Regions from separate parts of the Methylobacterium sp. OAE515 genome, predicted to be linked through region 2. Evidence: riboswitches for the same ligand, from Rfam matches in the RefSeq annotation. Region 2 holds a riboswitch; each other region holds the start of a gene.

Region 1 (3,203 bases), 2.0 Mb from region 2:
CCTACGTGGCCTATACGGTGGCGCCGGAAGTCGGTCGCGAGCGCCCCGTCACCTTCGCGGTGAATGGCGGGCCCGGCGCGGCTTCCGCCTATCTCAACATCGGCGCGATCGGACCCTGGCGACTGCCCACGGGCGGCGACAGCATCAGCCCCTCGCAGCCTGTGGCGCTCACGCCCAATGACGGGACGTGGCTCGGCTTCACCGATCTGGTCTTCATCGACCCGGTCGGCACCGGCTACAGCCGCGCTGCGGACGGCAACGGCAAGGCCTATTGGAACATCGATTCCGACGCCTCGACCCTGGCTGCGGTCATCGCTCGCTACCTGCGCGTCAACGACCGGATGGCGAGCCCGAAATTCTACGTCGGCGAGAGCTACGGCGGTTTCCGCGGGCCGCTCATCACCGAGAAGCTTCAGGACGATATCGGGGTCGGCCTGTCCGGGATGGTGCTGCTCTCGCCGGTTCTGGACTTTGCGTGGCTGGAAACGCCGCGTGCCAACCCCTGGGGCTACGTCCTGAAGCTGCCCTCCCTGGCGGCCGGCGCCCTGGAGCGGTCCGGCACAATCCCGACCCCGGCGCTCCTGAAGGACGCCGAATCGTACGCCTCGGGCGCCTATCTGGCGGACCTGCTCAAGGGGCCGAGCGACGCGACCGCCGTGGCACGCATGACCGAGCGGGTCGCACCCCTGGTCGGGCTCGATGCCGCCCTGGTGCGGGCGCAGGCCGCGCGCCTGTCGACCCGCAGCGTCCAGCGCGAGATCGACCGCGCCGAGGGTCGCGTGACCAGCGCTTACGATACCGGCATCACCGGCTGGGATCCCAATCCGGACGCGGCCCAATCGAGCTTCGACGACCCGCAGCTGACCGCGCTGCAGGCGCCGCTGACCAGCGCAATGCTCGACCTTTACGCGCGCACTCTGAAATGGCCCGTGCCCAATATGCGCTACGAACTCCTGAACAATGCGGTGAACCGCGGCTGGAGCTGGGGGTCGGGCCGGCAGGCGCCCGAGGTGCTGTCGAACCTCAAGAGCACCCTGGCGCTCGATGGCCGTCTGCGGGTGCTGGTGGCGCACGGCTTCACGGATCTCGTGACGCCCTACTACGCCTCGAAGCTCCTGCTCGCGCAGGTCCCGGCCTACGGCGCCGGTCGCGTCAGCCTCGCGGTCTACCCCGGCGGCCACATGTTCTACACGCGGCCGGATTCCCGCGCCGCGTTCAAGGCGGATGTGGAGCGGCTCTACGCGGATGCCATGAAGGCGCGCGACGCCGGACCGGCACCGGCGGGAGCGCCCGCGGAGCGCCTCAAGGATACGCCCTGAGCGATGAGAGGCGCGCGCTCTGGATAATCCGGATCTTACCGCTCGCCACTCCGTTGTGCGCAAGCCGCCATGCGTCTACAACGGCTCCGTGACGGTGCCCCGGCAACGGGGTGAAAAGGGAATGCGGTGAGGGGCGCGAGCCTCGACTCCGCGGCTGCCCCCGCAACTGTGAGCGGCGAGCGCCTGCCAGAGCGCCACCGGAGCGATCCGGGAAGGCGGCAGGCGCGCAGAGCTGCGAGCCAGGAGACCTGCCGTCACGCCAGGATCCCGGAATGCCGCCGGTGGGGCGGCTGGAGACATGTTGATGACCACCTCGACCCTCGCCCCCGTCGCCTCCGGCACCCGCTCGTCCGAGCGTTCGGTCGCCGTCGCGCTTGCGGCCTTCCTGGGCCTCGGCCTCCTGTTCATGGCGGGCTTCTCGCCGGCGATCGCGCTCCACAACGCGGCGCACGACTTCCGGCACACCCAGAACTTCCCCTGCCACTGACGCCTGCGTCGCAGGGATGATCATCCGGCTTCTGTCGGCGGCGCTCGCCGCCGGCTTCCTCGCGGCTGCGGTCGTGACGGGGCTCGAACTCACGCTGACCTCGCCGCTGATCGTGGCGGCCGAGCGCTACGAGCACAAGGAACCGACGCATCAGGCGACGATCGGCCTGCCGATCGTGCTGGCGCATGCCGGGCACGACCATGCCGCGCCCGACGCCGCGCCGGAATGGCAGCCCGGCGAAGGCCTCCCGCGCATGGCGTTCACCGCGCTTGCGACCCTGGTCGGCGGCGTGGGCTACGCCCTGCTGCTCGGCGCCGTGATGCTCGCCTGCGGGCGCGATCCGACGCCGCAGGTCGGCCTCGCCTTCGCGGTGGCGGGTTTCGCCAGCGTCGCCCTCGCCCCGGGTCTCGGCCTGCCGCCGGAACTGCCCGGCAGCGAGGCCGCGCCGCTCGCCGCACGGCAGCTCTGGTGGGTGATGACCGCCGCCGCCACAGGGATGGGCCTGTACTTGATCGGGATCCGGCGCTCGCTGATCGCGATCCTGGGCGGACTCGTCCTGATCGTCGCGCCACACGCCGTCGGCGCGCCGCCGGCACCGGAGGGCGCGTCCGAGCTGCCCGCCGCGCTGGCCGCACAGTTCGCGGCCCGCTCGCTGGCGATCAGCTTCGTGTTCTGGATGCTGATCGGACTCGGCCTCGGCTGGGCGTGGCAGGCCTTCTCGCGCGAGACGGCAGCGGGGACCGCCCGTGTCTGAGACCGTCCTGTACGTCTGCACCACCTGCCGCCGCGAGGGTGACGACGCGGCCGGTCCCCGGGCCGGCGCGCGCCTGCTCGAGGCCCTGCGGGACCGCGCCGGCGATGCCCCGGATCTGCGGGTCGAGCCGGTCGAGTGCCTGTCGGTGTGCAAGCGCCCCTGCACGGTGGCGGTCGCCTCGGCCGACCGCTGGACCTACGTGTACGGCGACATGGATCCGGCGGCCTCCGCCGAGACCATCCTCGCCGGGCTCGCGGCCTACGCGGCGACGCCGGACGGCATCGTGCCCTGGCGCGAGCGCCCGGCCGAGTTCCGCAAGGGCGTGATCGCCCGCATCCCCCCTTTTCCCGAACCCCGCCCGCGCACCGCCGGCACCCTGGAGGCCGCGGAATGACCCTCGTGAACAAAATCCCCTGCACCATCGTCACGGGCTTCCTCGGTGCCGGGAAGACCACGCTGGTCCGCCACGTGGTGGAGAACGCCAAGGGTCGTCGCCTCGCCATCCTGGTGAACGAGTTCGGCGATGTCGGCTTCGACAAGTCGTTCCTGGCCGCCTGCGGCGTCGAGGGCTGCACTGAGGACTCCATCGTTGAGCTGCCGAACGGCTGCATCTGCTGCACCGTCGCGGACGATTTCGTGCCGG
Region 2 (3,203 bases):
CGATCAGCGGCCGGCCCCCGAAATAGCAGAACCGCAACGATCCGAACCAGCCGAGCGGCTCGCCGAAGGTGACGCCGGCCGACGCGATGGTGGTGGGCGTCTCCGGGACCCGGTTGCCCACCGGGTCGTAACTGGAGAACCGGGCATTGGTGATCGTCAGATCGCCCTCCAGCGAGAGCCAGGGCGTCACCGCGTAGCGGTTCGTCCACTCGACCCCGAAGCGCCGGGTCGGACGGCTCGGCTCCGTGGTGCCGGTATCGCCCTGGAAGATGTTCTCGGACGCGAAGTCGAGCCGGAACAGGGCGAGGCTCGTCTCAAGCCCAGGGAGCGAGCGGTTGCGCAGACCCACCTCGTAGCCCGTGGAGGGCACCAGGAACGGCGAGCGGGTGATGTTGAACAGGGGGCTCGCGGGATCCACCGTGGCGGTGACGCCGCGCGCGTCGTTCGAGTGGAAGCCGCCGCCGTAATTCACGTAGAATTCGGTGGCGAACCAGGGACCGAGCACGAGCCCGAGCTTCGGGTTGACGATCCCGTCGGTCGCCTTGCCCGAGTTGGCCGGCGTGTCCGAACGGACATCGGCGAAGTAGCCGTCGGCGCGCACGCCCACGCTCGTGCGCAGCCACTCGGTCCAGCGCACCCGCGTGTCCAGGTAGAGGGCACCGCTCGACTCCAGCACCCGGTCGTCGAGCACGGTCGCGCGGTACTGGCGGGAGGCGGTGTTGAACAGGCCGACCCGGATCGAGTCGGTGCGGGTCTGCGCGCCGATCTCGACCTCCAGCGGTCGGCCGAACAGGTCCCCCTGGAAGATGTGCAGCACCTCGCCGCCGCCGAGGATGCGCTGGTCGCGCTGGTGGAACTGGTCGCCGCTGACGGGATCGTTGAGGAAATAGGTGAAGTCGTTGAACAGGTTCATCTGATAGCGGATCACGTAGGCCGAGGCCCACGTCACGCCGGTCTCGTCCGTCGCGCTGAACCGTCCCGAGAGCGAGAAGCGTCCGCTGTCGCCGCCATCCGTGGGATTGAGCGTGCCGTAGCGGCCGATCAGCCCTTCCCCCACGGCGCGCTCCGGGATTTGGTTGGTGGCGGTCCAGCGGGCCGCGTAGGCCATGCCGGTGATCGAGAACCCGTCCAGCGCCGTGCCCTGGCTGTAGCGGGCCACCCCGTTGATCTTGCGCAGCGCGTCCGCGACCACCCAAGGGCCATCGTAGACCTGAGCTTCGCCTGCCAGGAGGAGGTTGCCCTCCCCGAGCGGCACGGTCGTGATCGACAGGGCCCGCTTGTAGCCGAACGAGCCGATCGAGGTCAGGGCGAGGTTCTTGGCGGTCGTGTCGAGATAGTCGATCCGCACCGAGCCCGCCGAGGCGAAGTCGCCGTCGCGCACGAAGTACGGCCCCTTGTGGAACGCGACTGCGCCGACAAGCTCCGGGATCAGGAAGTTGAGGTCGGCGTAGCCCTGCCCGTGGGCGTGGGTGCGCATGTTCACCGGCATGCCGTCGACGCTGATGGCGATATCGGTGCCGTGGTCGAGGTTGAAGCCGCGCAGGAAGTACTGGTTGGCCTTCCCCTCCCCGGAATGCTGGGTGACGATCAGACCCGGCACCGCCTCCAGCACCTCGCCGGGGCGCGTCACCGGCCGGCTGTTGAGCTGCGCGCTCGTGATCACGCCGGCGCTGGCCGAGTCCACGGTGAGCAGCGGACCGCCGATCCCGGTCGTGCCGCCGACATACCCGGCGCTCGCCGACAAGCCGATCCGTGCGGGGACCGTCGGCTCGGCGGTCACCGAGATTTCGTCGAGCTGCGTCTCGGCGCCGGAGACGGGGCCGGACCGGTCCTGGGCTGAGGCGGCGGACGTCAGGGCTGCCAAGGCTGCCAAGGCGGCAAGGGCTGGGAGCGCGGAGCGCACGGACGGACGGGACATGGGACCTCGGGCGGCGGCAGTGGCACGTCACCGCGAACGAGGCCGTGCCGGCCGCTCCCGCGACCGTCTCCGGCATCCCCCGGGACACCCCGCCCGGCGGACCTCGCGTGTGACCACGGCAGACGGCAGGTCTCCTGGCTCGCGGGTCGCCGCCCTCGCGTCGTCTTCCCGGGCGAGGTCGCCCAGTGACGTGGTGACGCGAAGGCTCACCGCTTACAGTTGCGGGGGCAGCCGCGGCTTTGGGTCGAACCCGCACCGCATTCCCTTTTGATCCCCGAGGGGAACCGTCGCGGGCACCATGGGTCGTGCGCCCGGAGCAGGTCAACGGGCCGGCCCGGGTTCACGCGCGCTGTGGCCTGCGCACGACACCGCCGTGCCCGCGCCTCGGCTGCCCGACCAGGCCGGAGACCTGAGCCGTGCAGGTGGCCGTCGCCACATCATCGCCGTGAACGTGCAGTCAAGCTTGGCCAACGCCAGGTCGGTGAGAGGCGCCGGCCCGAACAGGGTGGCCGCCGCGTGGCGGAACGCGGCTGAAGGAGCACGGAGCGCAGATGCATGCAGGGTAGCGAGAGGACGAAGATTGCTCCTGTCCTGGGTGTCATCGCGATGACCTGCACCCTGGGCGCCTGCAATACTGGCGCGCCGGTGCTCACGACAGGGTCGATTCCGGGTCACAAGCCGCCGATGGTCGTCAGCGATGCCGAGCGCGATTGTCTCGGTCGGGCCATGTATTTCGAGTCGAACCGCAGCGATGGGGATGGGCTGATCGCCGTCGGCACCGTTGTCATGAACCGGCTGGAGAACGCGATCTTCCCGGGCGGCATCTGCGCCGTGGTGGGCCAGCCGGGACAGTTCGCTCCGGGCGTCCTGACCAAGCCGATGCAGGACAAGGACCTCCAGAAGGTCGCCGATGCGGCCGACGCCGTCCTGGCAGGCGAGCGGCACCCGAAGGTCGGGAAGGCGATGTACTTCCACACCGCGGGCCGGCACTTCCCCTACAACAACATGCATTACGTGGCTGTCGCCGGCGGCAACGCCTTCTATGAGAAGCGCGATTCACGATCGGCCCAGCGCGAGAAGGCGCAATTGCCGGCCTCTGTCTCGACCTATGCGGCCGCACCGGGAGCGCCCACGCCGTAAAGCCGAGCGCGCGGTAGCGAGACATCGTGCGCGCGGGTCGACAGCATCTCTCCGGTCCGGCGTCTCCGGGACGTCCGGCGCGGGCCCATCGAAGCCTGCGGCCGGACACGAGCGGCGTCCGCCGAGGAGATCCGGATCGACGCGC
Region 3 (3,203 bases), 660 kb from region 2:
CAGATCCTCCCGGTGCAGCGTCGGCACGTCGAGGCGCACGCCCGTGAGGAACGACAGCTTCTCCGACAGGATTACCCGGTCCTCGGCGAAGACCGAGGCCTGGCTCGTCTGCGTGGCGTAGGCCGGACGCGCCTGGCCGTTCTGCGGGAAGAAGCCCGGATCGTAGCCAGTGAGCGGTACGCTGGTTGTCGGAGCGTCGAAATAGAAGTTGTTGGTGTGCCGGAAGTCGATGTGGTTCACGTCGAACCCGGCGACGAACTGGTTGGCGAAACCGAAGAGGCTGCCCCGGAACGTCGCGTCGAGCCGGTCTCCGACCTGCTCCTGGCTGTGGTAGATCTCGAGATAGTCGCCCCGGTCCACCAGCCCAGTGCCGCGATTGTAGGAATACTGCTCGACGTCGAGCCAGTGGCGCCGGCTGGTGAGCCGGTAGGCGGTGTTGCGCACCATGATGTCGGCCGAGGGCGACCACTCGGTCTTGAGCTGGGTCCAGTTGTCGGCCCAGGTGATCTTCGCGTCGCGGACGTTGTAGTTGTTGAACCGGATCAGGTCCGGGATCCGTCCCTCGATTAGCGGCGTGCCCCAATAGCGGGCGGGCTCCTGGTAGCCGAGGTCGTGGCTCAGCGTGAACGCCAGGTCCGGGCTCGGCTGGAACAGCAGGGCGGCCGAGACCGCGAGGTTGCGGAAATCGCCCTCGGGGCGGATCCAGCCGTCGGCGCGGTTGCCGCTGACGTTGAGGCGGTACGCGAAGGTGTCGCCGAACTCCGCTTGGCCAAGTGCGCCGCCGGAATCGAGGGCGAGGCGCGCGACGCCGTCGGTGCCCACCACCGCGCGCGCGGCGTTGATCGGCACGAAGACCGGCTTCTTGGGCACCACGTTGATGACGCCGCCGATGGCGCCGTCGCCGTAGAGCACCGAGGACGGCCCGCGCAGCACCTCGATCCGCTCGACGTTCCAGGTATCGAACGGGAAGGTTACGGTGTTGGCGCCCACGTAGAAGCGCGTGCCGTCGTAGAGCTGCTGGATCGAGTTCGGGCCGGCGAAGCCGCGGGACGTGAACGCGCCGTTGCCGTTGCCGGGGGCGGCGATCGTGGTGATGCCGGTGGCGTCCTGGGTCACGGCCTCGGCAATCGTGTCCTGGCCGCGCAGCCGCGCGGTCTCGCCCGACACGATGTCGAGGCTGGCCGGCGTCTCCAGGGGCGTCAGGCCGATCCGGCTCGCGGTCCGGTCACGGGTGCGCAGGTTGAGGCTGTTCGGGACGGCACGGTCCGAGCCGCCACCATCCCCCTCAACCGAGAGCTGCTCGAGGGTGACGGTTTCCTGCGCGGCGGCCGGGCTCGCGAAGAGCGCGAGGAGCACGCCGCAGAGCGGTGCGGGCCCGCCCGATCTGGTGCGATTGTTCGTAGGTGACATGGCAGAGGAGGTCCGTGCGCGGCGCGGGCCAGCCGGCTCGTCCTACAAGCAGTGTAATAACATTACAATTGCTCGGAATCATCGGAAGCTCGGTGGGCGCAGACGCGCAGGTGCGTGCGGCTACCCCAAAGGCGATCGATACGGTCAGGACGGGCATCGGGAGCGGTGTCGCGGGCGCGCTTGCTGTGGCACGTCACCGCGAACGAGGTCTCGCCGACCGCGCGGATGCACGGGCGTCTCGACACCCGCCAGGACAACCCCGCCCAGCGCGTTTCGCGTGTGACCACGGCTGACGGCAGGTCTCCTGGCTCGCGGGTCGCCGCCCTCGCACCGTCTTCCCGGGTCAGTGACCCAGTGACGTGGTGGTGAAGGGCTCGCCGCTTACAGTTGCGGGGACAGCCGCGGCCTCGGGGCGAGCCCCTCACCGCGTTCCCTTTTGATCCCCGAAGGGAACCGTCGCCGATAAGCTTGGCCTTACGGTTCATCCGCGTCAAGCCGAACGAGGTGGCGGCGTGGGCCGAGGACCCCGTCGGTTCTCATGGGGGCAGATCAGACGGCGATGGCGGGCTTCGTGCCCACAGCGCGCGAGGGTGAAGAGGCGCGTACTGATAGTAAATTTCTGTTTATAATGATATAGGCTCTCAATAATAAGCAATACATCGAGTATTTTTTCATATTAAACCAGAAAGGAAGACGTTCGATCCCGTAGGATGCTCTTGGAACTTTTTACGTGCTGCTGCGTACTGAACGCGTGTCGTGCCGATGGAAGGATCGGGATTATCCGAACACAGGTCTCGGATCAGAGCGGGTCGGTAGCGCTTTCGAACGGGGACCAGTAAAGGAGGGCCGATAGAGATGAGCTACAGATTGGAAAATCCCGGCCACCCGGGTGGATATGTGCGGCGGAATATCGTCGAGCCGCGCAACTTGACCGTCATGGACGCAGCCGGATTGCTCGATGTGCCGCGTCAAACGCTGTTCGATTTCCTCAATGAGGAGGCCGCGCTGTCTCCGGAACTGGCTCTGCGGATCGAGATGGTGTTCGGGGTCGAAATGGAGACCTTGATGGAGATGCAGACCCAGTTCGACATCGCCGACGTGCGCAAGCGCTGTCAGAACCTCCGGAGCGAACTCGCCGCCAAGGCAAGATCCCACTTGGCTGCATCGGAGGCTCAGGAAACGAGCGCTCCGCCCCCGACGATCATCCGACGTGGGCACGTGTTCGGCTGAGGTTCGTCCGAACCCACGGCGCATAGACGCCGCAAGAAGCGGCGCGTTTTCGGCGCGGACGGACGAGACCGGTTTATTCACGCCGCTCCCGTCCCTCTCTCCGCCTTTGCCGCTGCGCCGGGGCGGTGCTACAGCCGGGCAACCCCGTCGGTCCCGACGTCCGCGACGCCGCGGCCTATGCGCCCGGACGTCCCGTCCGAGGCGGTGACGGGTGCCGGCGGAATCATGAACACACGACCTCCCAGAAGCGGCGGCCCGAAGGGGCGTAAGCCACAGGCCGGCAAGGTCCAATCGAACGGCCGTGCCCGCACCGGCCCGCGCACCAGCGCCCGCGACGCTGCCGAGCGCGCCGCCCGCAACCGCGGCGACGATGCCGGCGCGCGCGATCCCTGGGGCGGTGCGGCACCCGCCGCGCCGGCCCGGGCGCCAAAACCCCGTGCCGCCGCGGACGGTGCGCTGGCACGCCACACGGCGCCGGCCGGGCGCGGTGCACCGGGCGCCAAGCCCGGACCGAGACCTGCGCCGAAGCGGCACGAAGGACCCGCTCCCGCCCCCGGCCCGAC

The links. Region 2 has a riboswitch for cobalamin ahead of ABIE45_RS21020 (TonB-dependent receptor domain-containing protein). Riboswitches for the same ligand answer to the same signal wherever they lie in the genome.
Region 1: linked by a shared signal. The riboswitch ahead of ABIE45_RS11110 (CbtB domain-containing protein) and the one ahead of ABIE45_RS21020 (TonB-dependent receptor domain-containing protein) in region 2 are both predicted to bind cobalamin.
Region 3: linked by a shared signal. The riboswitch ahead of ABIE45_RS24315 (TonB-dependent siderophore receptor) and the one ahead of ABIE45_RS21020 (TonB-dependent receptor domain-containing protein) in region 2 are both predicted to bind cobalamin.

Annotation. Positions count from the first base shown of each region.
Region 1 covers NZ_JBGMUV010000001.1:2,266,715-2,269,917, reverse strand. The annotation lists gene ABIE45_RS11115 (S10 family peptidase) at 1-1,319, shown strand, start outside; cobalamin riboswitch at 1,395-1,590, shown strand; gene ABIE45_RS11110 (CbtB domain-containing protein) at 1,624-1,806, shown strand; gene ABIE45_RS11105 (CbtA family protein) at 1,823-2,560, shown strand; gene ABIE45_RS11100 (DUF1636 domain-containing protein) at 2,553-2,954, shown strand; gene cobW (cobalamin biosynthesis protein CobW) at 2,951-3,203, shown strand, end outside.
Region 2 covers NZ_JBGMUV010000001.1:4,314,907-4,318,109, forward strand. The annotation lists gene ABIE45_RS21020 (TonB-dependent receptor domain-containing protein) at 1-1,918, opposite strand, end outside; cobalamin riboswitch at 2,025-2,222, opposite strand; gene ABIE45_RS21025 (cell wall hydrolase) at 2,474-3,058, shown strand.
Region 3 covers NZ_JBGMUV010000001.1:4,977,363-4,980,565, forward strand. The annotation lists gene ABIE45_RS24315 (TonB-dependent siderophore receptor) at 1-1,410, opposite strand, end outside; cobalamin riboswitch at 1,687-1,883, opposite strand; gene ABIE45_RS24320 (HigA family addiction module antitoxin) at 2,266-2,640, shown strand; gene ABIE45_RS24325 (RluA family pseudouridine synthase) at 2,866-3,203, shown strand, end outside.